2 regions of the Paenibacillus sp. FSL H7-0703 genome follow, and region 2 is predicted to be linked to the other one. Evidence: riboswitches for the same ligand, from Rfam matches in the RefSeq annotation. Region 2 holds a riboswitch; the other holds the start of a gene.
The links. Region 2 has a riboswitch for FMN ahead of ribE (riboflavin synthase). Riboswitches for the same ligand answer to the same signal wherever they lie in the genome.
Positions count from the first base shown of each region.

Region 1 (11,174 bases), on a different contig from region 2:
TTCAAGCAGCTTCCAGTCGGATAAGCCATAGTCATTAATAGCTTTAGCGGTCAGCTTCATCAGTCCGGCGCCAGGATCGGTACCGACAATGCGGTAACCGACCTCTTTGCCAAAGTCCTCGGTTGTGGCGGAAGCCGGAGCCGCTTCGGCTCCGTTATCCTGCAAATCAGTAATCGATTTAACATCCATGTAAGCTGGAACGACCAATCCGGTTTTAACACCGCTCATATTAGCCCCAAGATCGTCGAGCTTATCCTTGTATTTAGCCCAGTAATCCGCATGTGTTAACGGCAGCCATGCAGCCGGTGAAGCATCTACATCACCACTAGCGACACCCGTCCACATAGGACCTGCTTCCACTTGAAGTGCGGTTACTTTGTAACCCAGTTTGTTCTCCAAAATATAACTTAGCAAATTCGTACTGGCAATTTCGGAATCCCAAGCGACATAACTCAGCTTGAACGTGTCGCCATTGACAGGTTGCAGTCCTTTAGTCCATTCCTGAACCTTGTCGGCATGTTTCTCCGCCCAATCCTGGGCAGCTTGTTCAGGACTGGTTCCAGCTTGAATGGTAACCATCATTTCACCCATATCTTCCGGTGTCCATTTGAAACGTTTTAGAAACTCATAAGCGATAGGAGCATCCTGCTGCAAGCCTTTACGGGCAATCGTATGAATCCCCTCGGCTTCACCATAAGACTTCTTAGGGTCTTCCAAATATTTGAGATCATACTTGTTGAACATCCAGTGAGGAGTCCAACCTGTAATAATGATCGGTTTTTTCGCTTTAATGGCTTTGTCCAGTGTGGCCGTCATAGCTGCACCGGAACCTTCAACCAGTCTCCAATCAGACAAATTGTAGTCTTGAATTGCTTTGGCAGTCGATTTCATAATGCCTGCCCCGGCATCAATACCGATAATTTTGTAACCGACTTCTTCGCCAACCGGGTTGGCAGCAGCGTTACCTTTGCCAGATGCGGAATGATCCGTACCAACAAAATATTGGGATGCACCAGCGATCAAAATGACAGCTGTAACTGCAGAAGTAATCCATACTTTTTGCTTGCTGGATACGCGGCTTTTGCCTTTTTGCGTAGGTTTAAACAGGTTTTGCGTAAAACGGTCAAGCACAATAGCCAGAACGACAACAGCTAAGCCGGCTTCAAAACCTTTACCGATTTGCAGCTGTGTCACAGCACGGTATACAACAGCACCGATGCCTTCTGCACCGATCATGGAAGCAATAACAACCATGGACAGTGACAGCATAATCGTCTGGTTAATACCAGCCATTAAGGTAGGCAATGCCAGTGGAAGCTGAACTTTGAACAGCTTTTGCGCAGAGGTTGAACCGAAAGCATCTGAGGCTTCGATCAGCTCACCTGATACTTGCATAATCCCCAAGTTAGTCATGCGAATGGTTGGGGGGATAGCAAAGATAACAGATGCGATAACACCAGGTACAACACCCAGGCTGAAAAAGGTAACCGCTGGGAGCAAGTACACGAACGCAGGCATCGTCTGCATAAAATCAAGTAAAGGCGTGATAATGCGGGATGCGGATTTACTGTATGCACACCAGATCCCGATAGGAATCCCGATAACAATGGATACGAGCGCAGACGTGATGACCAGTCCGAGCGTATTCATTGTTTCACTCCAATAGCCGAGATTATCAATCAGCAGGAAGCCGATGACAGTAAATAGCGTAAGCTGAACTCGCCCGATCATAAAGGCGATAATCCCGATGATCACGATGAACACCAGAGGGTGCGGAAGCATGAACAGACCTGAGAAAAAGCCTACTACAGCTTCTATAATAGAAGAAATAACATTAAACAATCCAGCCAGATGAATACCCATCCAGTCGACAATGGATTGAATCCACTCAGCGATTGGCAGTTTCGGTATCATGGGCATTCACCTCCTTTGTAGTGGTAACATCTCCACCAAGTGCGCCGAGCAATGCTCCACGGACGATAACGCCCAGTAGCTTCTGCTTATCATCGACTACAGCCAGCGGCACCTTGGACGAGCTTGTAATTTCAAACAAATCATTAATGACAGTCTCGGCAGCAACCTGCGGTCCGTCAGTAATCAAAATATCTTCAATCTTCAAATTATTGCGCAGTGCATGAACAGCATCCTCGGCGTTAATAACACCCAGTAGCTTTTTAGTACGGTCAATGACGAACAAATTGGATATCCCACGCTCCCGCATCAATTCCAGAGCCACACGTGGACCACGATCCATGGTGATGGTTTCTGGACGAAGCATGACATGAGCAGCCGTCAATACCTTGGACAGATCCACATCCTCGACGAAGCGGGCTACATAAGAGTTAGCCGGTTGGATCATAATTTCTTCCGGTGTACCGATTTGTACGACCGCACCGTCTCGCATCAATGCAATCCGGTCACCAATCCGCAACGCTTCATCCAGATCATGGGTGATAAACACAATTGTTTTCTTCATTTTATCTTGAAGCTCCAACAGCTCATCCTGCATGTCACGGCGAATGAGAGGATCCAATGCACTGAACGCTTCATCCATCAGGAGCACTTCAGGGTCATTAGCCAGCGCCCGTGCCAGGCCGACACGCTGCTGCATACCGCCACTCAATTCATCGGGCATTTTATCGCCCCAGTTTTTAAGACCAACCAGTTCCAGCGCTTGTTGCGCCTTTTCCTGACGCTGTACTTTTTCTACCTTTTGAATTTCAAGACCATATTCTACATTTTCTAATACAGTCCGATGTGGGAACAGGGCGAATTTTTGAAAAACCATGCTGATGGTTTTACGACGAACTTCGCGAAGTTGTTCTTTGTTCATCTTACGGAGATCTTTGCCGTGGACCAGAATTTCACCGGAGGTAGGCTCAATCAAGCGATTTAGCATTCGCACCAAAGTGGACTTGCCACTGCCCGATAGCCCCATAATTACGAAAATTTCACCTTGCTTAATTTCCATGTTGGCCTTATTGACACCAACAGTAATCTGTTTTTCTTTGGCCAACTTTTCCTTGCCCCAGCCTTGCTCCAGGAGCGGAACACCTTGCTCTGCGTGAGGACCAAAGAGTTTGCTGACATTTTTGACTTCCAAAATCGTCATACATACACCTCTTCTTTCTATACTTTGCTTGGTATTAACCCCTTGTTGCATTAAGGATTGAGTATAAAAATCATAATTCTGAACATCCTGAACGGTTAATGACAAAATTAATTGTAACAGAAGCATTGCTTACATTTCAAACAAAAAAACTGTTCATAAAGTACGTACAGAAAAAACTGTACAAAGTTTCCTCTGATATGCTCCTTCGTTCTTTAGAATGCTCAAACATTCGGAACTTTACAACCGATAGTGCTTTTTTTAAAATAGACAATGAAATATAACCATAAGAAAAAGATTTATGTATATCCATAATTTTAAAAGTTTACTATCATTAGCAATTTTGCGAATTATGATTTTGAACGATCCATGCTGTTGTAATATAGACAGAAGCTTTGTTTTTGAAACATTTCATTTATTATTGAAAGATTTCATACATTGCGTCAAAGCTAATCTTTTACGGGTAAATCGTTCATACTAGGTTGTGCAAAATGCTCTAAAATTAGGAGGTTGCAAGCATGAGCTTGTACCAGTTAGGTGATGAGCAGCAGGCTTCGCTGCAAAAAATTCGCAAACGTGTTATAGAAGCTATAGGTAAAAACATGGACCTGTATGGGATCACTTTGTCTGCGGGGCATTTATACGGTTTGCTTTTCTTTGCGGATAAACCGATGACGCTGGACGAGATGGGCCGTGAAATGGAAATGAGCAAAACGAGCATGAGTACAGGAGTTCGAACATTATTGGATCTGAAAATGGTAAATAAGGTATGGAGCAAGGGCTCACGCAAAGACTTGTATGAAGTCGAATATGACTGGCATCAAACCTTCACTGATTTCTTCGCTATTAAATGGAGAAAAGCGGTAGAAACAAATTTACTGGTGTTGCGCAAAGCCATTGATGAGCTGGACAGATTAATGAATCAGGGTGAAGAGTACGAGGAATTTAAGGCGATTCTTCAGCAAGATCGTATGAAAATGAAGCAGGCCGTCGCTTATTACAAGTGGCTAGACCGACTAATTGACTCTATGGAAAGCGAAGAAATTTACAAGCTGATTCCCAAAGAAGAAGTTCGGGATTAATCGCTATTTCCCTATCTTGTTTATAAAAATGCCGGAGCGCAAAAGTGCTTCCGGTATTTTTTGGTTTGGCCGTGTGCAAAGGGTATAATAGAGATATGTAAAGATTGATATTATACCGTTGTGTTGAAGATACGAAATAAAGGAGGCTTCATGATGGAGAGTATTACAGTACATACTCGTTTAGGTCAATTACGTGGGGAAACGGGGAATGGATATCATGTATGGAAAGGTATCCCATATGCACAGCCTCCTGTTGGAAAACTACGTTTTCACGCGCCCCAGCCTTTGGAGTCTTGGGAGGGTGTACGGGCTGCGACGAGTTTTGGGCCAATCTGTCCGCAACCTATGCCATCCGCTGAAAGTATGACTGGAAATCTGGTGGAACCGCCTGAGCAGTCAGAGGATTGCTTATACCTGAACATTTGGACACCTGCTTCGAAGGCTCCTGAGAAGGGACGTCCGGTGATGGTGTGGATTCATGGCGGTGCCTTTGTCACGGGGTCCGGGATTATACCTTTATATGACGGGGAACGCATGGCGAAGAATGGCGATGTTGTGGTTGTTACGATCAATTATCGATTGGGGCCGTTAGGATTTTTGCATCTGACCCCAAAGGGAGATGGCCTGACCTCTAATGCGGGACTGCTGGATCAGATTGCTGCGCTGGAATGGGTTAGGGATCACATCTCTGCCTTTGGCGGTAACCCGGACGAAGTAACGGTGTTCGGTGAATCGGCAGGCGCGATGAGTATTGCCGCTTTATTGGCGATGCCAGCCGCTGAGGGACTGTTCCAGCGTGCGATTTTGCAGAGCGGTGCGTCGCAGGTATTGCCAACTTCACAGGCCGAACAAGTGACGGCTGTGTATCTGCAGCAGCTGGGTGTGGACACTCAGCATCCAGAACGGTTGTTTACGCTGACGACAGATGCGCTGATGCTAGCCATGGCGAAGACGCATGAAGTCATCGGACCAGGGATGGCGATGATCTATCAACCTGTTGTGGACGGTGTGACTTTGCCAGATGTCCCCCTGTCTGCAATCGCGCAAGGTTCAGCAAAGCAGGTTTCCGTTTTGATTGGAACGAACTTGCATGAGGGGGCCTATTTCATCCGAAAAGAATCCCATCTAATGAACAAGTCAACAGCGAGTCAGGCATTGGAAATGATGACGGGCATGTCAGACATCGGCGACCTGATAGAACCATTCCCTGTTACGATTGAGGGACAGGCACAAATGTTGACAGATCTATTTTTTTGGCGTCCTGCATTGGCTCTTGCTGTTGCGCAGTCGGCGCATGCGCCTGTATGGATGTATCGTTTTGAATGGACATTACCGGGGCATCCTACCTTTGGACAAGCGGTTCACGGTGCTGAAATTGCGTTTGTTTTCGATAATCTGGAGCTGCTAGGTAAGCTTGGATTAGAGATTCAACCGTCGATGCAGAAGCTCGCTCAAGCTATGCAGCAGGCATGGGTTGCTTTTGCACGTGATGGGAAGCCTGTGCTGTCCGAGGAGGCTTGGCCGATGTACGACAGGGAAGAGCGGACTACAGCTATTTTCCATCAGGATATTAAAATGGAGCACGACCCCGAAGGAGATAGACGCCGTCAGTTAACCGGTCAGATGACCCTATAAGTAAACAAGAGAGATCACCCCAAGTACTCACATGGAAAAAGCCTTCGCCCGTAATTAGTATACGGACGAAGGCTTTTGTTAGTAATTAGATATACTGCTGCTCATTCTTACTTGCATGAAATTGCAACGATACGATGTGTAACTTAAATCTTAAATCGCTTAACCAGCTGTTGCAAATCCTGGGCCATGTTGGACAACTCCTGAGACGAAGATGCGATTTCCTCCATGGCCGCCATTTGCTCCTGAGCGGCAGCAGAGGTTGTCTGCGAACTGTCCGCCGAATTGCGAGACAGACTTGCCAAATGGGTGACAGTGGCCGAAACTTCCTCTGTACTGGCTGAGATTTGTTCAGCCGCAGCCGACACACTTTGAATTTGTTCCACAATATGAGATGTAGAGCGTTCAATATTCGTAAATGCACCTTCTGCATCTTGGCTAATACGTAATCCTTCACCTACCTGGTTACGAACATTACCGTTCATGGTAGCGGTGGAGCGTTGAATCAAATCGAGCATCTGAGTAATGATCTGACTGATGGAATCTGCACTTTCCTTGGATTGCTCAGACAGCTTGCGTACCTCTATAGCGACTACGGCAAATCCACGCCCGGCCTCGCCAGCTCTGGAAGCTTCAATAGACGCGTTCAGAGACAACAAATTGGTTTGCTTGGCAATGGCGGCAATAGCTGTATTCATCTGCTTCGCATCGTCTGAGAGCTGGGATAGCTCATCCATCAGGCTAGCCGTTTGGCTTACAGCTTCCAGAATACGGTCCATTTGTGTCCGCACATGGCTGATCATTTGACTGCCTTGAGCTACATCATGCTCGGTTTGTCCTGCTGAATCCACGATGGAGCTTGCTGATTCGGCAATGGTGCTGACACCCTTGGCCATTTCTTCAACGGCATTAGCGGTTTGCTCGGATGCCTCGGCGCTGGTGGCTGCATTTTCTGCGGATTCCATAACCGTTTCCGCTACGTGTTGTACGGACTCCGTCGTTTGCTCTGTGCTTTCCTTGATCATCAGAGAAGAGGAAGCAAGTCGGGAGGACGTTTGATTGACCTCGGAAACCATCGTATGCAAGGAATGAGTCATCTGGTCAAAATTCTGTGCCAGTTCGCCGAACTCATCCTTGCTGGATAGGTTAACACGTTCGGTCAGATTTCCGTCACGGACGATGCGTGTTCCTGCTTGCAGCTTGCGCAGCGGAATTAAGAACGAGCGGACCATAAGCACAATGATGATCGCAGCGGCAAGTATGGAAATGACAATCACAATTAGGCTTTGCTTCAGAATCGGTTGGGCTGCATCACTGTAATCCTCCAGATCCGACAGTGCGACAATGCTCCAACCGGTGAGAGGGTCCTTAAGTGTAAAGGCCAGCATATCTCGATTCATAAATTGAATTTGCGACATGGAAGGAGTATCATTTTCGACGGTTGTCGCCACTTCGGGAAGTCCCTCTATGGCGTCAGCCGGTTTTTTGCCTGTCTTGTTAAAGGCTGTTCCAGTCCCAGATACAACTTTATGTTCAGAATCAACAATAATGAGTCCTCCGCGTTCACCAATCTTAACAGACTGCAGACTTTCACCCATCTTGTCCAGATTCAAAGCCAATGCAACAGCTCCTTCACCGTCCTCCAGCGTTCCCGATATATTAACGACTAAATTCCCTGTCGTGACACTGGCAACTGGAACACCGACGAATACTTTACCCTTTTCCAGCATCGCATTTTTGTACCATTTTCTCTCCCGGGGGTCATAATCGGACTCCTGTTTTTTCGGCGAACGTATGTATTGCCCCTTCTCATTGCCGAGAAGCGCAGCATCTAGCTCGGGATGAGCCTTGACGATAACATCCAACTTTTTCTGAAGGGCCTCTTGGTTGGTACCGATGGAATCAGAATTGATTTCAGTGGTAAGCACGTCCAGGTCTTTCATAATGGGCGCTACATACTGATTGACATTGCTTCGGATCAGATACAGATTCGTGTATACGGAACCGCCCATTTGCTGACTGAGTTGTGTCGTAGCCCCCTGATAAGAAAAGTACCCGATAAGTACGCTCGGAATCAATAACACAGCTAAAAAAGATATTATTAATCTTGTCCTCATTAAATAAAACTGCTTGAGAAACCTGTTCCACCACGGAACTGTTTGTTTTGTTTTAGTCATAGTTCTTGCTCCTCTGTGTCTGATGATTACTACATTGTTTTATTCGACAGAAACCGACGAATTTTATAGATGTAATCCTTGGGAAACGAGGAATAGTAGCATATTTTAGACACTTTTTTCGAAAAACAGGTCTAAAGAACTATGTTGAATATTAATGCGAATACATAAAAAGCCAAATCGGAGATGCAAAAGCATCTTCACGATTTGGCTTGGGTAAGTCATGAAAGGGACATTGAATTGTTAATTTTTTTGCTGACGTGAAATCATAAAGAGCGAAATCCAGATGAGCATAAAACCAGTCAATTGCGCTACAGTGACAATTTGCTGAAATGCGATCCAGTTAATCACGACACCAACCATGGGAAAGCTCAGTTCTGCCATCGTAGCATAAGACGCTTTGGTTGTACTTAAGCCTTTGTAATACAGTAGCAAGCTGAGAAGACCCGGAAGCAATGCCTGCAATAGCAGATTGATAATCACAGCTGCGCCCGCCCATGTACCGGCAGGCATATTCCATGGCGCATGCTCTACAGAGGTGAGGACAATCAGCAGAGGGAGCGCCACCATGAAGCGGAGGGAGGTTACTGTTTCATATTTCATTGAACGAAGCAAGTAACTTCCCATGACTGTCGAACCGCCCCACAGAACTGCTGCACCGAGTGCAAGCAGACTACCAACCTGAACAAAATCACGAACATGTCCGAAAGGGAGCGACCAACCGAAGGTCAGAAGATACGTCCCGAACAGAGCAACGACAATTAATAATCCAAAATGACGCGGCAACATTTCCTTCAAAATAATACGGGCTAGAACAATAGCGACCAAGGGTTGAAGCTTCTGGAGTAAGAGTACAGCATTCAAATCACCATTGCTGAGTGCCATAGTGAAAATCACGCTGGCCAGAGCCGAGCCGCCCCACGAGACGAATAAAATAGCGAAAACTTGACGAAGCCGTACCGCTTTGAGTTCCTCACGATGCTTCCACAGCATCGGTGTCAGAGCGAGGAAGAGCAGCACATGCTCCATAAGTACAATTTGTGTTGAAGTAAATGACTTTAGCAAAATAATACGAAAAAGCGGGTCTGCGCCCCACAAGGCTGCTCCAATTGCGACCAGCCAAAAACCGCTTTTCATGTGGGAGCTACGATCAAAACCTTTGGATGTTAGTACAGTAGAAGATTGACTCATACTCAATTAGCTCCTTGCGAATACAGGACCGGTGGCACAAAAACCCCCGTCCATGGCGAAAGGCCATGCAAGACGGGGGTTGATCAAATAAACTTGCCGCTTTATGCAAGTTAAATGAAGTTGCTGCAAAACTAATAACGCAGTATTCATCCACTTCGCGGCATGTTGATATTTCGATCTTCTTCCATCCGGACTTTACCGTCGGCTTTGGCATCTCACCAAATCAGTCCGTATCCTGTTGCCAGATACAGAGTCGCGGGCTTAGCTCCATGAGCCATACCGCCGGTTGGGAATCTCACCCTACCCCGAAGATCCTTATTCCGTTTTTAATTTCTCCTATAGGATATACCTGTTTTAGAATGAAGTCCAGTGAAAAATGTGTGTATATCTAACAATGATTTTCATCTGTTTTTTGAAAGCGCTCTACGAAATTACATATTACGAGGTAATATCCTTATACTCAATACGTCGAATCGCCGCATAAGCCACAAGCATTCCTAGTAGAGAGAAGCCAATTTGCACGGGGGCTATGGAGCTAAGTGTAGCGCCGTTATTATTGGAGAAAAGCAATGCTACAATCAGGATTGAGGTCACAATGGTGGTGGGTACAGAGTATCTTCGCATCCCCATATACAGCGGAACCAATCCCATAAAGCTGGCAGCAACGGCATTGATCAGCGTCCGTGCTGATTGTTGGCCCAGTATGGAAAGAGTAAGGTTATCCGGTACAATCAAGACAAACTGGTTGAGCAGATGAATAGCAGCCGTAATGATTATTTCCGAAATAATAATAGACAAGAACGTAAACAGCAGCACAACCAAGAGCTTGGCGATCATCAGCTTTTGACGGTGAATCGGGTACATGAACAAGATCGTAATCGATTTGGATTTAAATTCTCCGACGATAAAGCGGCATAGCAAAACGGAGGAAAATACAATAAATGTTGCTCTCACAAAATTGTCTATTAGATCCAAGAGTTGAGTGTACTGTGTGAATTCGGGTATTCCTTCACTTTGACTGTCCAGCGCGATAATACAGAGCAGCCCAAGAATGCATGCATTGGCGATCAGTGCTGAACGGATATAACCCGCCAGATGAAATTTTTTCAGCTCCAACTGCATCAATTTAAGCATGGAGATCACCTCCGTTTAACAGCCGCAAAAAGTAGTCTTCCAGTGTGCTGCTTTTCTGATGAATGGAATCCACTTCTATATCATTTAAAATGAGCGTCTTCGTAATTTGTTTCTGCGGTACATTTGAATCGTAAATACGTATACTCTGTTCATTGAGTACCCTTATATTATTCAGATTCAGATGATGGGAGAGGACGTAGGTCGCTTTTTTACAATCGTTGGTCGTAAATTCGATGTATTCCGTATTGGTTTCCCGCACCTGTTCCATCGACACTTCCTCAATCAGCCTTCCTTGATTAATCACGCCTACCGTATCCGCAATCTGCTCTATTTCCGCTAAAATATGACTGGACACGAGCAGAGTCATCCCATATTCCTTGCATAGCATGTGGAATAATTGGCGGATTTCCTTGATTCCCACGGGGTCCAGACCATTAATCGGTTCATCCAAAATGAGTAGCTCTGGCTTAGTCGCAATAGCGCGGGCAATCCCAAGACGTTGCTTCATTCCCAGCGAAAAATCCTTTACCGGCTTGTCATCCGCATTTCGCAAATTCACTAATTCCAGGGCATCCCGAACAGCCTGCTTATTGTAGTAGCCCATGTATTCACAATGAAGTTCGAGATTTTGCTGTGCCGTCAGCCTGTCATAAAAAATCGGGTATTCAATAATCGAACCCATCCGTCCGAGCAGATGATACGATTTTGGCGTTAATTTCTCACCGAATAATTCAATTTCACCCGATGTTGGCTTGAGTAAATTTGTAATCATTTTCATCATCGTCGTCTTGCCTGCCCCGTTAGGGCCGAGAAAGCCATAGGTTTCTCCCTTGCGCACATTCATACTGACTC
Region 1 covers NZ_JBBOPF010000001.1:1,838,872-1,850,045, reverse strand. The annotation lists gene MHB46_RS07880 (glycine betaine ABC transporter substrate-binding protein) at 1-1,914, opposite strand, end outside; gene MHB46_RS07875 (quaternary amine ABC transporter ATP-binding protein) at 1,889-3,112, opposite strand; gene MHB46_RS07870 (GbsR/MarR family transcriptional regulator) at 3,628-4,191, shown strand; gene MHB46_RS07865 (carboxylesterase/lipase family protein) at 4,345-5,826, shown strand; gene MHB46_RS07860 (methyl-accepting chemotaxis protein) at 5,970-8,000, opposite strand; gene MHB46_RS07855 (DMT family transporter) at 8,241-9,188, opposite strand; FMN riboswitch at 9,361-9,505, opposite strand; gene MHB46_RS07850 (hypothetical protein) at 9,627-10,322, opposite strand; gene MHB46_RS07845 (ABC transporter ATP-binding protein) at 10,315-11,174, opposite strand, start outside.
Region 1: another riboswitch for FMN. It lies ahead of MHB46_RS07855 (DMT family transporter); the one in region 2 lies ahead of ribE (riboflavin synthase).

Region 2 (11,174 bases):
TCTCAATCAGATGCGTTTGATTGTCCAATGGAACGATTTGTGCCCCCTGTTTGCCAACAACCAGAAAAGCAATGGGATGAATAGATACACCACCACCGCTACCGCCACCAAAAGGATGACCTTCCTTCCCGCTATGATTACCCGAAGCCGAGGAAGTATGAAGTGCCTCTTCGTCTACGTTAAAATCACTTCCCCCGGCAGCGAAACCAAATCCTACCTTACTGATTGGTAAAATAACGGAACCATCGGGTGTTTCCACCGCGTCTCCCACAATCGTATTCACGTCTACCATGGCTTTAATGTTTTCCATTGCGGTTTGCATGAGCCCTTGAATCGGGTGATCTGACATGATTAATTCCTCCTCTGCTTATCTCAAGCGTAGACTGCCTTTTCTTTCGCTATTGTGCGCAGGAGTTCAAGGAAATATGTATGTCATTCGATTCGGCTATGCATTAATCTGGAGGACACTGAAATCCCAAAGTTTAGAAAGATTAAGTTTCACCACACTTCATTGTTTATCTTTCATTGTTAGCTTGAAGATCTTCATTTTTTTTGAAAAAAACCCGCTTCCATGCCTCGGGTCCACCCGGAACGCGCCATATGCGGTAAGATAAGATGAACATGGAGAAAATTAAATAGCCGAGCGATACGTTTGCTTCACAGTTCAAAGTGGTGGTAAAACGCAAGCGATCCACCCAATACGGCACAACATACAGCTTAGGGGTACAATCCATGCGCACAAAGCTGGAAGCAAAACCGATCAAGGTCGTTTTTAATCCCCACAAAATACCGGTTGAGGTAGCTGTATAAGCCGCGTCAGCAAGACTAATATTAGTGGACCACTCCATTTTGGACATCGTCACATGTGCCAATGTATATCGCAACCATCGATTGAAGGATTTCGTTCCCTTGAGCAAAACCCGTATATCATATATAAATTGCTTGATTTTTTCTGTATCAATATTACCGCTATCCACGGAGGCATCCGTTTTATGTATGTTTTTGTTGCGATCAAGCCGATAGAGAAGCCCTTTTTTCAAACCTGTTATGAGAATGGCCGGAACATCGTAATTTATTTTAATCATCCCGTATAGAAATCTGATCTCTAGATGCGCCCGATCATCATTGTCATGTTTGGCAATATCCAGCTTCAATCGAATACGAGAGAGCAAAATAGCCAGCACAAGTAATATAACGACGATGATGGCGATACTGATCCATTTCCACACTGGCGAGTCCTCCCTACCTTTTTGCTATAAATATCATGGCAAAAATAGTATGACCGTTCGCCGGAAAATCATGCATCTTAAAATACCAACAGCCAGCCCCTAACTACTTGAGGACTGGCTGTCTATTTGATATTTTACATAAGTGAGCTGCAAGATCCGGATGAACTTTATTGGGATTCAAGATCCAGATCGTTGGCTGCAGGCTGGCTGCTCTCCAGACGCTCGAACAATAATTGAGTCTCTTCCTCCAAATTGTCCGAATCTTCGAACAACTCCGGTTGTGGTAGATCTGCCAAAGAGCCCAGACCGAAATAATCCAAAAATGATTTCGTCGTTCCGTACAATATTGGCCGTCCGATGGCTTCAGCTCGACCTTTCTCTTCAATGAGCTCCTTGTTGACCAGTGTATGTATGGCCCGCTCGGATTTGACACCCCGAATCTCTTCGATTTCAACTCTTGTAATGGGCTGGCGGTAGGCCACAATGGCCAGCGTCTCCAAAGCAGCTTGAGACAGTGAGGCACGTGCCGGAGAGTATGCGAGCTTTTCAAAGTAAGGTGCATGTTCGGATAAAGTTGCAAGCTGATAATGACCGGCAATACGGACAAGTTGCAGGCCTCTTCCTCCCTGCTCCATGTCCTGCTTCATATCTTCCAGGCACTGTTCAACCAGCTCTTGCTGCTGCTCTACAATGTCGGCGATCTGCTTGGTGGACAACCCTTCCTCTCCTGCGAGAAACAGCAGTCCCTCAATAATTGATTTCAGCTTCAGATAATCCATTAACCCGTAAATCCCCTCTCCACTCCATTACAATATCATCGAAAAGCTTCTCCTGATAACAGAAAATTTGTTTCATTTTCATCAGTTCAAGGATAGCCAAAAAGGTCACAACCACTTCATGTCGATACATATCCTCATGCATCAGCTTAGAGAACAGCAGCCGTCCTCCATTCCCCACCATCTCTAAAGCTCCGATAACTTGCCGAATACGGTCCTTGACTGAAATTTCGTCCCGATGAACACGAGTTACCGTCGTACGTCGTTCTGCTTTGCGCAAAGCACGCTGAAAGGCCGCGACCAAATCGCTTGCATGCAGCCCATGTACCGGATTTACGGGTTCAGTAGGCAGGAATGCGCTTAGATCTTCTGGCTCCTTGCCATAAATTAGACTCCGCTCCCACTCACGTTCACTTAGATGGCGAGCAATCCCTTTATATTTACGATACTCCACCAGCTTGCGGACCAGTTCCTCACGTGGATCATAATCCTCTTCCTCATAAAAATCCAAATCGTCATATTCCATCACAGGTGGCTTGGGAAGCAACAATTTACTCTTAATAGATAAGAGCGTCGCCGCCATCACCAGAAACTCGCTCGTAATGTCCAGTTCCAGCTCCTGCATACTGTGCAAAAAAGCCATATACTGATCAGTAATATCGCTAATCGGGATATCCTGAATGTCGATCTCGGCTTTATCAATCAGATGCAACAGTAGATCCAGCGGACCCTCGAATGTTTCCAGCTTGTAATTTACGACTGTCAATGTGCTTCCCCCTGCCTTACTCCAATCATCATTCAACAATACCTTTCCCTATAGCACTTATGCTCTACGTTATCAATCCCTCTTTCTGTAGTATATACGTCATCGCCTTGCTTAACAATCCAATCCCTTTTTCACCTTGCAGTTTATAGCGTTCTATTCAGCTATTCCTATAATTAAAATTGCTTGCCGAGATTGGCCATTTCAATCGCAGCCAATGCAGAATCCCAACCTTTATTACCAGCCTTCGTACCTGCTCGTTCAATAGCCTGTTCAATGTTTTCTGTAGTCACTACACCAAAAATAACGGGCACTCCCGTTTTCAGGCTGCTCGCTGCCACACCCTTGGCCACTTCATTGCAGACGATATCATAATGAGAAGTAGAACCACGGATGACCGTACCCAGCGTAATTACGGCATCATATTTGCCGCTTGCAGCCATTTTTTGTGCAATCAGTGAAATTTCAAATGCACCCGGAACCCAGGCTACATCAATTTCATCTTCCTGTGCACCATGTCGTTGAAGTGCGTCAATTGCGCCGCTTAACAGCTTGCTCGTAATAAACTCATTAAATCTGCCCACCACAATACCATATTTTAAACCGTTCGATACGAGATTACCTTCTATAAAACGTGCCATGTTTAATCAACCTCTCTTAGTTTAATTATTTAGGGACTTCGGACAATACTTCAGATTTACTTGGAACCGAGATGTATTTTTACAATGACAAACGACGACGGTAGTCCACCAAATGCTGAATACTGATCAGCTTCAATTGATGTCGCTTGGCGACCACTGCCAGATCAGGCAGGCGGGCCATTGAGCCATCTTCCTTTATAATTTCGCAAATGACCCCAGCAGGCTTGAAGCCACTGAGTCGGGCCAGATCAACAGCCGCTTCAGTGTGACCAGCACGCTGCAAGACACCACCATCGCGAGCAATCAGCGGGAACATGTGACCAGGCTTGCGGAAATCACTGCCTGTGACTGCTTCGTCTGCCAAGGCGCGTACAGTCAAGGAACGCTCGGCCGCTGAAATACCCGTTGTTGTCTCCATATGATCTACCGATACCGTAAAGGCAGTACCGTGGAAATCTGTATTTTGCTCTACCATAGGATGCAATTCCAAGGCCTCGGCTCTTTGTCGTGTAATTGGCACACAGACCAACCCGCGACCTTCTGTAATCATGAAATTAATGACCTCAGGCGACGCTTTTTCAGCCAAAGCGATAAAATCGCCTTCATTTTCGCGCTGTTCATCATCCACCACAATAACAACTTTACCGTTTTTTAAGTCCTCCAACGCTGCTTCGATGGAATCCAAACGAATCTCTTCGTCATGTTCCAACTCGCCATGCTCTATGACGTTTGCCATTGCACTTGTTTGGCTACCTCTATCCATAACACTTTCCTCCTTATGTCTTGTGCCACGAATGCTCCTAAACAGGCTTACCCTTCAATATCAGGCAAAGCCGTGTTTCGCCAAATAGTCCAAACTGAGAGGAGCTTCTTCTACTCTCTCCGCCTCCGCTGCACCTCTGTAATTTAAAAGCTGTTCTACATATTTGCCCAAAATATCGCATTCGATATTGACGGTATCTCCCTCACGTTTGGCTTGTAAGGCCGTTTCGGATAAGGTGTGGGGAATAATGGATACGGCAAAGGTATCTCTCGTACGCTGTGCGACTGTGAGGCTGATACCATCAATTGTGATTGACCCTTTGAGAAGAATATATTTAAATAATGTTTGATTTTTAGGCTCAATTTCGAACACAACTGCATTCTGATCTGATGTTACCCCGCGAATCGTTCCCGTCCCGTCCACATGTCCTTGCACGATATGTCCTCCGAACCTTCCGCTCGCCGCCATCGCTCGCTCCAGGTTGACTCGGCTGCCTGATCTCAACTCTTTCAGATTACTGCTGCGAAAGGTTTCCGGCATCACATCAACCTTAAAGTCTTTCGTACCGATCTGTATCGCCGTCAGGCAAACGCCATTCACTGAGACACTGTCTCCTATTTTCAAATCGCCCAACACCACGGAACCCGAAATCCCCAGCACCATCGCTTCACCGCTTTTGGAAATAGTTTGAATGCGACCCACTTCCTCGACCAATCCGGTAAACATGCCTTCACTCCTTTCCACTACATTCAGTTTATCCCTAATTCATCAGCTATAAGCGCAAAAAACCCCCAGTTCGGATTCAATCCGTCATGGGGGTGATGAGAGTCACATTTGTAGTATACAAGCGCAGTTCATATGCATCTTAAGACGACATGAAATCATAGGTTTGCCAATAGAAAGCATGACTGAGGATACAACCAAATACGCTCTGAACACCATCAAAAAGAAAGCTTAAGCAAGCTATCGCCCGATGCTGTCCTACAACGAAATAAGCCGTACGCACAATTGGGTATGCTAAAAATTGGCACATGTCACGTCATGCACATGCGCTTCGTATCCTTCTCCCATCCAGACTATACTGTCGGTCCCGGATTTGCACCAGGTCCACCTTCTGCCGATCATTCAGCATCCGGGTCACGGACTAAGCCATGCTGTTTCTCACAAAAACGGTCCACAAACATGTCATCACCGCCGGTGGGGAATTTCGCCCCGCCCCGAAGGATCTTGCTCTTATTTAATTGAATTAACATTAAACTTGTTACGTATATTAGCACCGACTTCTAAAAAAAGCAAGTTATCTAATAGAAGCTCCTGCTTTGGTTTTGACATATTGGCTGGAGAGTTCTTCAAACCAGGTTTTATCATTCATATGAAGCGCCAAGTCAATCAGATCGGCCAGTTCCTCGACTCCCAACTCTGTTGCATGATCAAAGGTAATTACGGCTGAAGCAACCGGTCCCCGTCCTTCCTCAGAACATGCTTCATAATCCAGTCGCACATCAACATGTCCGTCAATAAACTCGCATTTCAGAAAATAAATAATTTCGCACATTAAAATGGGGCGTACCTGTGTTTCTAACACGCAATCCATCACCTTGGCAGAATAATGCTGGTTCGTCAGCGTGAATTTGTGTTCTGTCGCTGCCAGCGATGCCCGTCCAAAATCATCCGTAAACTTTAGCTCCACTGGCTTGATGTTCATAACCTTAGGGATCTGCTTCTTTATAATTTCGATTATTTCAACTGTATTCAGCTTAATCATTTCCTGCACCTCATTGCATCTTAAAATTCAGAAGAAAACTTTTTAACGTGCCTCTTATAGGCCTCCACTCCTATATCGGAAATCATTACCTGTTTTTTTATGCTTCAACCCATAAACGATAAAAAAGATTCTTTGCGCAATAAACGCAAAGAATCTTGATTGAACCACTACAGTAACAGCGGCTAACAATGTTAATCGATGATTATGCAAAAAACGGAATTATAGCTCTGAAATTTCATGTTTCTTTTTCAGGATAGTCCAGCGACGCTCAATCTCCTGCTCAAAGGTAGCCAGCGTAGCCTCCTCCTTGAGAAGATGCTTCGTTTTACCCATTAATTTCAACCATTCAGCAGCTGGAATCCGTTTTCCCTTGTCTTCCGGATTGTACGTAATTGTCGTACTGCCTTGCTCTATTTCGTACAAAGGAAAGAAACAAGACTCGACTGCAGCGCCCACAATGCTGGTGCCCAGTCTGTCTTCCGATTTCCAATTCAGTGGGCAGGCGCACAGGATCTTACCATAGGCCGTACCCACGTTGTTCGCATACCATTGAGCCTTGGCTGCTTTGCGCAGCATATCCTGCGGATGACTTTCAGCTGCTGTAAAAGCATACGGAATGTTACAAGCAGCCATGATTTGCACGGTATCCTTGTGATGTCCTTGCTTTCCTTTTTGCATTTTCCCTACACCTGACGTACTAGTCATGTGACCAACCGGAGTGGAGTATGATTGCTGTGAACCTGTATTCATGTACCCTTCGTTATCATATTCCAGCATGATCAGCTTATGATTACGCAGAGCCGCACCAATCGCAGAACCCATACCTATATCCATCCCACCGTCACCACTGATCATGATAAAAGTCGGATCGTCTGACATTTCAATTTCATTACGGCGCTTCATTTCCATATAAGCTTCCAGCGCTCCTGAAAGTGTAGCGGCCCCGTTTTGAAAAAGATTGTGGATCATCGGTTGTTTATGTGATGTATATGGATACCCTGTCGTCGTCACATATACGCAGCCTGTCTGGAACAGCACGACAATATCCCCTTCAATACCTTTGAAAAACAGTTCCAGCGCAGATAATGCCCCACATCCTGGGCAAGCCCCGTGACCTGGTGTAAGACGGCGTGGTTTGGTTGTCAACGACCGCAGGGGTGGCACCTTGACTTTGAGCTTCCCGGTCGCCTCGTCCGGCGTAACTTGAATCATGCCCGTACGGTATGCATTGCCACGTGGCGGCTGCATAACTTGCAGCATCACTTTGTCCGGTGAACCCGGATTAATACCGTAATAATCAAAGGGCTTCTCCGCTCGGCCGGCCTCGGCCGCCTCAATCGCAAGCTGGAAGAACGCCTCTGCATCTTCCGCATAAAAATCCTTGCCGCCCAAGCCAAAGATACGGCTCAACACGAGTGTCCGATTCAGCGGGTCCTCCTGCAAGGCCGCCTTAATTTCATGCGTTAAATTCCCGCCGTCTGCCCCATACGAATCTGCACGTTCACCTACCAACAGCGCCTTGACATCACGTAAGGCTTCCCGCAGTTGTGCGGCTGGGAACGGTCGGATGATATTCGGACGTATCACACCAGCTTTAATCCCGCGCGCACGGAGTTGATCCGCCACATCCTTAGCCGATTCAGCCGCCGAATTCAACAGGAATACCGCGACCTCAGCATCCTCCATTTGATACAGATCTAAAATTGGGTATTCCCGACCGGATAAAGCGGCATACTCTGCTGCTACCTGCTCATATACTCCTTCTGACAGCTTTAGTGCTTCGGACAGCTGAACATGATTATTCGTCAGGTCATCGCCGTTCATATGCGCACCTACGGTAACAGGATGATCAAAATCCGTAATATTCGGATAATTTAAGTTCGGGTTAGGACCTACAAAACCGCGCACGGTCTCAGCATCGGCAAAATATTGCACTTTACGTTTTTGATGGGACGTATAAAAACCGTCATATGCGACCATTACAGGCAGCCGAACATCGCTATGCTCTGCGATTTTTAGTGCCATGATGTTCATATCATACACAGCCTGTGGTGTACTTGCCGTCAAAATGACCCAGCCTGTATTCAAACCATAGTACAGGTCCGAATGATCCCCGCGAATATCCAGGGGACCACTGACAGCTCGTGTCACCAGATTCATAACCATTGGAAAACGGGTACCTGACTGAACAGGTAACTGCTCCAGCATGTACAGGAAACCTTGCGAACTAGTGGCGTTCACAACCCTCGCTCCGGCTGCGGCAGCTCCATAACAAATCCCTGCCGATCCGTGTTCTCCGTCTGCTGCAACCAGCTTAATATTATGCTGACCTCTCGTTCTCATCTGATCCAAATACTGCGCTACCTCAGTAGAGGGAGTAATCGGGAAATATCCCATCATATGATAATTAATTTGCGCAGCCGCCGTAGCTGCCATTTCATTACCGGATTCGAACGTTGTCACTTGCGCGGCGCCTGTCTGTTTGAGTTCTTCCTCCAGTTTTGCCATTACGCACGCCCTCCTTCATATACCGGAAATTGGTGGGCAACTCGATTCTGTTCCGCCCATCCCCATTGCTCACGACGCGAGCTTAATGCCCCCGATGGGCAAATATCTACACATTTCAGACATCCTTTGCAATACTGGTAATCAATCCCTTGCAAAAATGGCATCACTCTTCCGCGTTTGTCTGCTTGCTCTTCCCATACAAAACAGTAATCCGGGCAAATCGAATCACACTTGGCACAATGGGTACATTTATCAGCTTCATATTCAGGCACATACCCCTGACGTGAACCACTAACATCTCTCGTCATGCTGTTTCCCTGAGTCGCAATAACGCCCCCCAGTAGTTGCGTTTCGTATCCCAGCAATGGCTGCGGACGTTCATAAACCCGATCCTCTGCGTCATCAGTAACTGGATATACGTGCAGTTCCATTTCCTCATAACCACGGTTAAACGTACGGAGATTAGGTTCCACTAACAGTGGATTTTTCTTTTCAAAGGTACTGCGTATAACCGATCTCATCGCTTCCGGGTCCAGGAAATCACAGACACGGAACAAGGCACCGAGCATGGACGTATTTAGTTTGGTTCGCTCTTCCAGTGCGATGCCCATCGCATCCACCACCGCTAGTGTACCGGATACCAGTCCCAAATCAGCCCGTATTTCTTCTGCTGGACGCGTGGAATTAACCACTACAATCCCATCCGCTGGCAGTCCGCTGATTACATTTACCGTTTTGTATAACGTTTCATGGAAAATGCCTACCACATGCGGTTGCTCAATCGGACTGTGATCCCGAATATCGACCTCCGGCTCACAGAAGCGGACGAAGCTTTTAACCGGAGTTCCCTTTTTTTCCGAACCGTAGGACGAAAAATTTGAAGCATTCAGCCCCAGACCAAGCACCCCGGTTTCGGCCAACATTTTGCCAGCCAGATTAGCGCCGAGTCCACCAATGGATTCCAGCCGGATTTCAAAAAATCCGAGTCGATTTGTGCGCGTTAAAATAGACAATGTGATAAGCCCCCTTCTTTTCCAATCCTTACTGAGTTTGAATACTCATATAAAATAAATGGAAAATGCATTCTTATCGAAAGGCTATCACAACACTTACTTTTCGAATGTGATCTTACGCACTGTAATGCCTACGTGATTGCGAAAATCAATAAACCGTCAAACAAAAGACAACAAAAGCCGCCCTGTCCAAAGACAGAACGGCTTAGGTGCAACGCTATTTGAAAAAGATCATGTAATTAACGGTAAAATTACACGTCAAATACTTTAACCTCTTTCATTTTGTCGCCTTGTTTTACAGCATCAATGAATTCCATACCTTTGGTTACTTTACCAAATACAGTATGTACTCCATCTAAATGTGGTTGTGGAGCGTAGCAGATAAAGAATTGGCTACCACCTGTGTTGCGACCTGCATGAGCCATGGACAGAACGCCTTTGGCATGCTTTGTTGTATTCGTAGCTGTTTCACAGTCAATCGTGTAACCAGGACCGCCTGTACCGTTACCGATTGGACAACCACCTTGAGCAACAAAGCCCGGAATGACACGGTGGAAGCTCAAACCGTTGTAGTAACCGCTGTTTGCCAGCTTTTCAAAGTTAGCAACGGTGTTTGGAGCTTCTTCTGGGAAAAAGTCAATTTCAACGATACCGCCGTTTTCAAGATCTATTCTACCTTTTTTCATTGTTTGTATCTCCTTTTCAACCTGTTTTGAGAACTAAATAACATCAAGTTCCAGTTTACTATGAATTGCCGCGCTTAGCAAAGTCTTGTCCAAAAAAAGAGCCATTGTCCCCGGTGTATTATTACCGACTCAATGGCCTGCTTGATCTTACAAGTCTAAAATCAGGACGAAACGGTAATCTTGGCGTTGGGCTGAACCACTGGACTAGCTTGATCACGAATCAAGCGCTGTGGCACAACATCGTTGCGTACGATATCTTCGTAGGTTTCCCGACGCACTACCAACTCGGCCTCACCGTTGTTGACAAATACAACTGCTGGTCGACGTATTCGGTTATAATTACTCGCCATGGAGTAATTGTAGGCTCCGGTTGAGGCAACAGCGAGCAAATCGCCGCTATTTATACGAGGCAGCTCTACATCCCAAATCAGCATATCGCCGCTTTCACAGCATTTGCCCGCAATGGACACCGTCTCTTCGTTCGTATCCTGCGCTCGGTTAGCCAGCATCGCTTCATACTTGGCCTGATACAGTGCAGGGCGTGGATTATCTGTCATCCCGCCATCTACCGAGACATATTTACGTACCTGCGGAATATCCTTGATGCTTCCTACCGTATATAAGGTCGTGCCTGAATCGCCTACAATACTGCGTCCCGGCTCAATCCAAATTTCTGGAAGTTCATCGTAAAGTCCTGAAAAATAAGTTTTCACTGCTTCGCCGATAGCCTGTACATAGGTTGATACTTTCAGTGGTGTGTCCTCTTCTGTGTAGCGAATGCCAAATCCCCCACCCAGATTAATCACTTTGAAAGAAAACTGAAGCTGTTCCTTAATTTCTCTGGAAAAAGCTGCAACCCGTTCAGCAGCCATTTGGAAGCCATTCACTTCGAATATTTGCGAGCCGATATGAGAATGTACCCCCAGCAGGTTAAGATGGTCTAGCTTGATAGCCTGTTCCACTGCTTGGCGTGCTGTACCGTTTCCAATGTCAAAGCCAAATTTCGAATCTTCTTGACCTGTGGCCATAT
Region 2 covers NZ_JBBOPF010000003.1:117,229-128,402, forward strand. The annotation lists gene ytfJ (GerW family sporulation protein) at 1-349, opposite strand, end outside; gene MHB46_RS25935 (DUF2953 domain-containing protein) at 516-1,229, opposite strand; gene scpB (SMC-Scp complex subunit ScpB) at 1,397-2,008, opposite strand; gene MHB46_RS25945 (segregation and condensation protein A) at 1,977-2,771, opposite strand; gene ribH (6,7-dimethyl-8-ribityllumazine synthase) at 2,945-3,409, opposite strand; gene ribB (3,4-dihydroxy-2-butanone-4-phosphate synthase) at 3,489-4,172, opposite strand; gene ribE (riboflavin synthase) at 4,233-4,898, opposite strand; FMN riboswitch at 5,228-5,401, opposite strand; gene MHB46_RS25965 (IDEAL domain-containing protein) at 5,470-5,937, opposite strand; gene MHB46_RS25970 (thiamine pyrophosphate-dependent enzyme) at 6,157-8,445, opposite strand; gene MHB46_RS25975 (2-oxoacid:acceptor oxidoreductase family protein) at 8,445-9,458, opposite strand; gene MHB46_RS25980 (peptidylprolyl isomerase) at 9,710-10,144, opposite strand; gene lysA (diaminopimelate decarboxylase) at 10,306-11,174, opposite strand, start outside.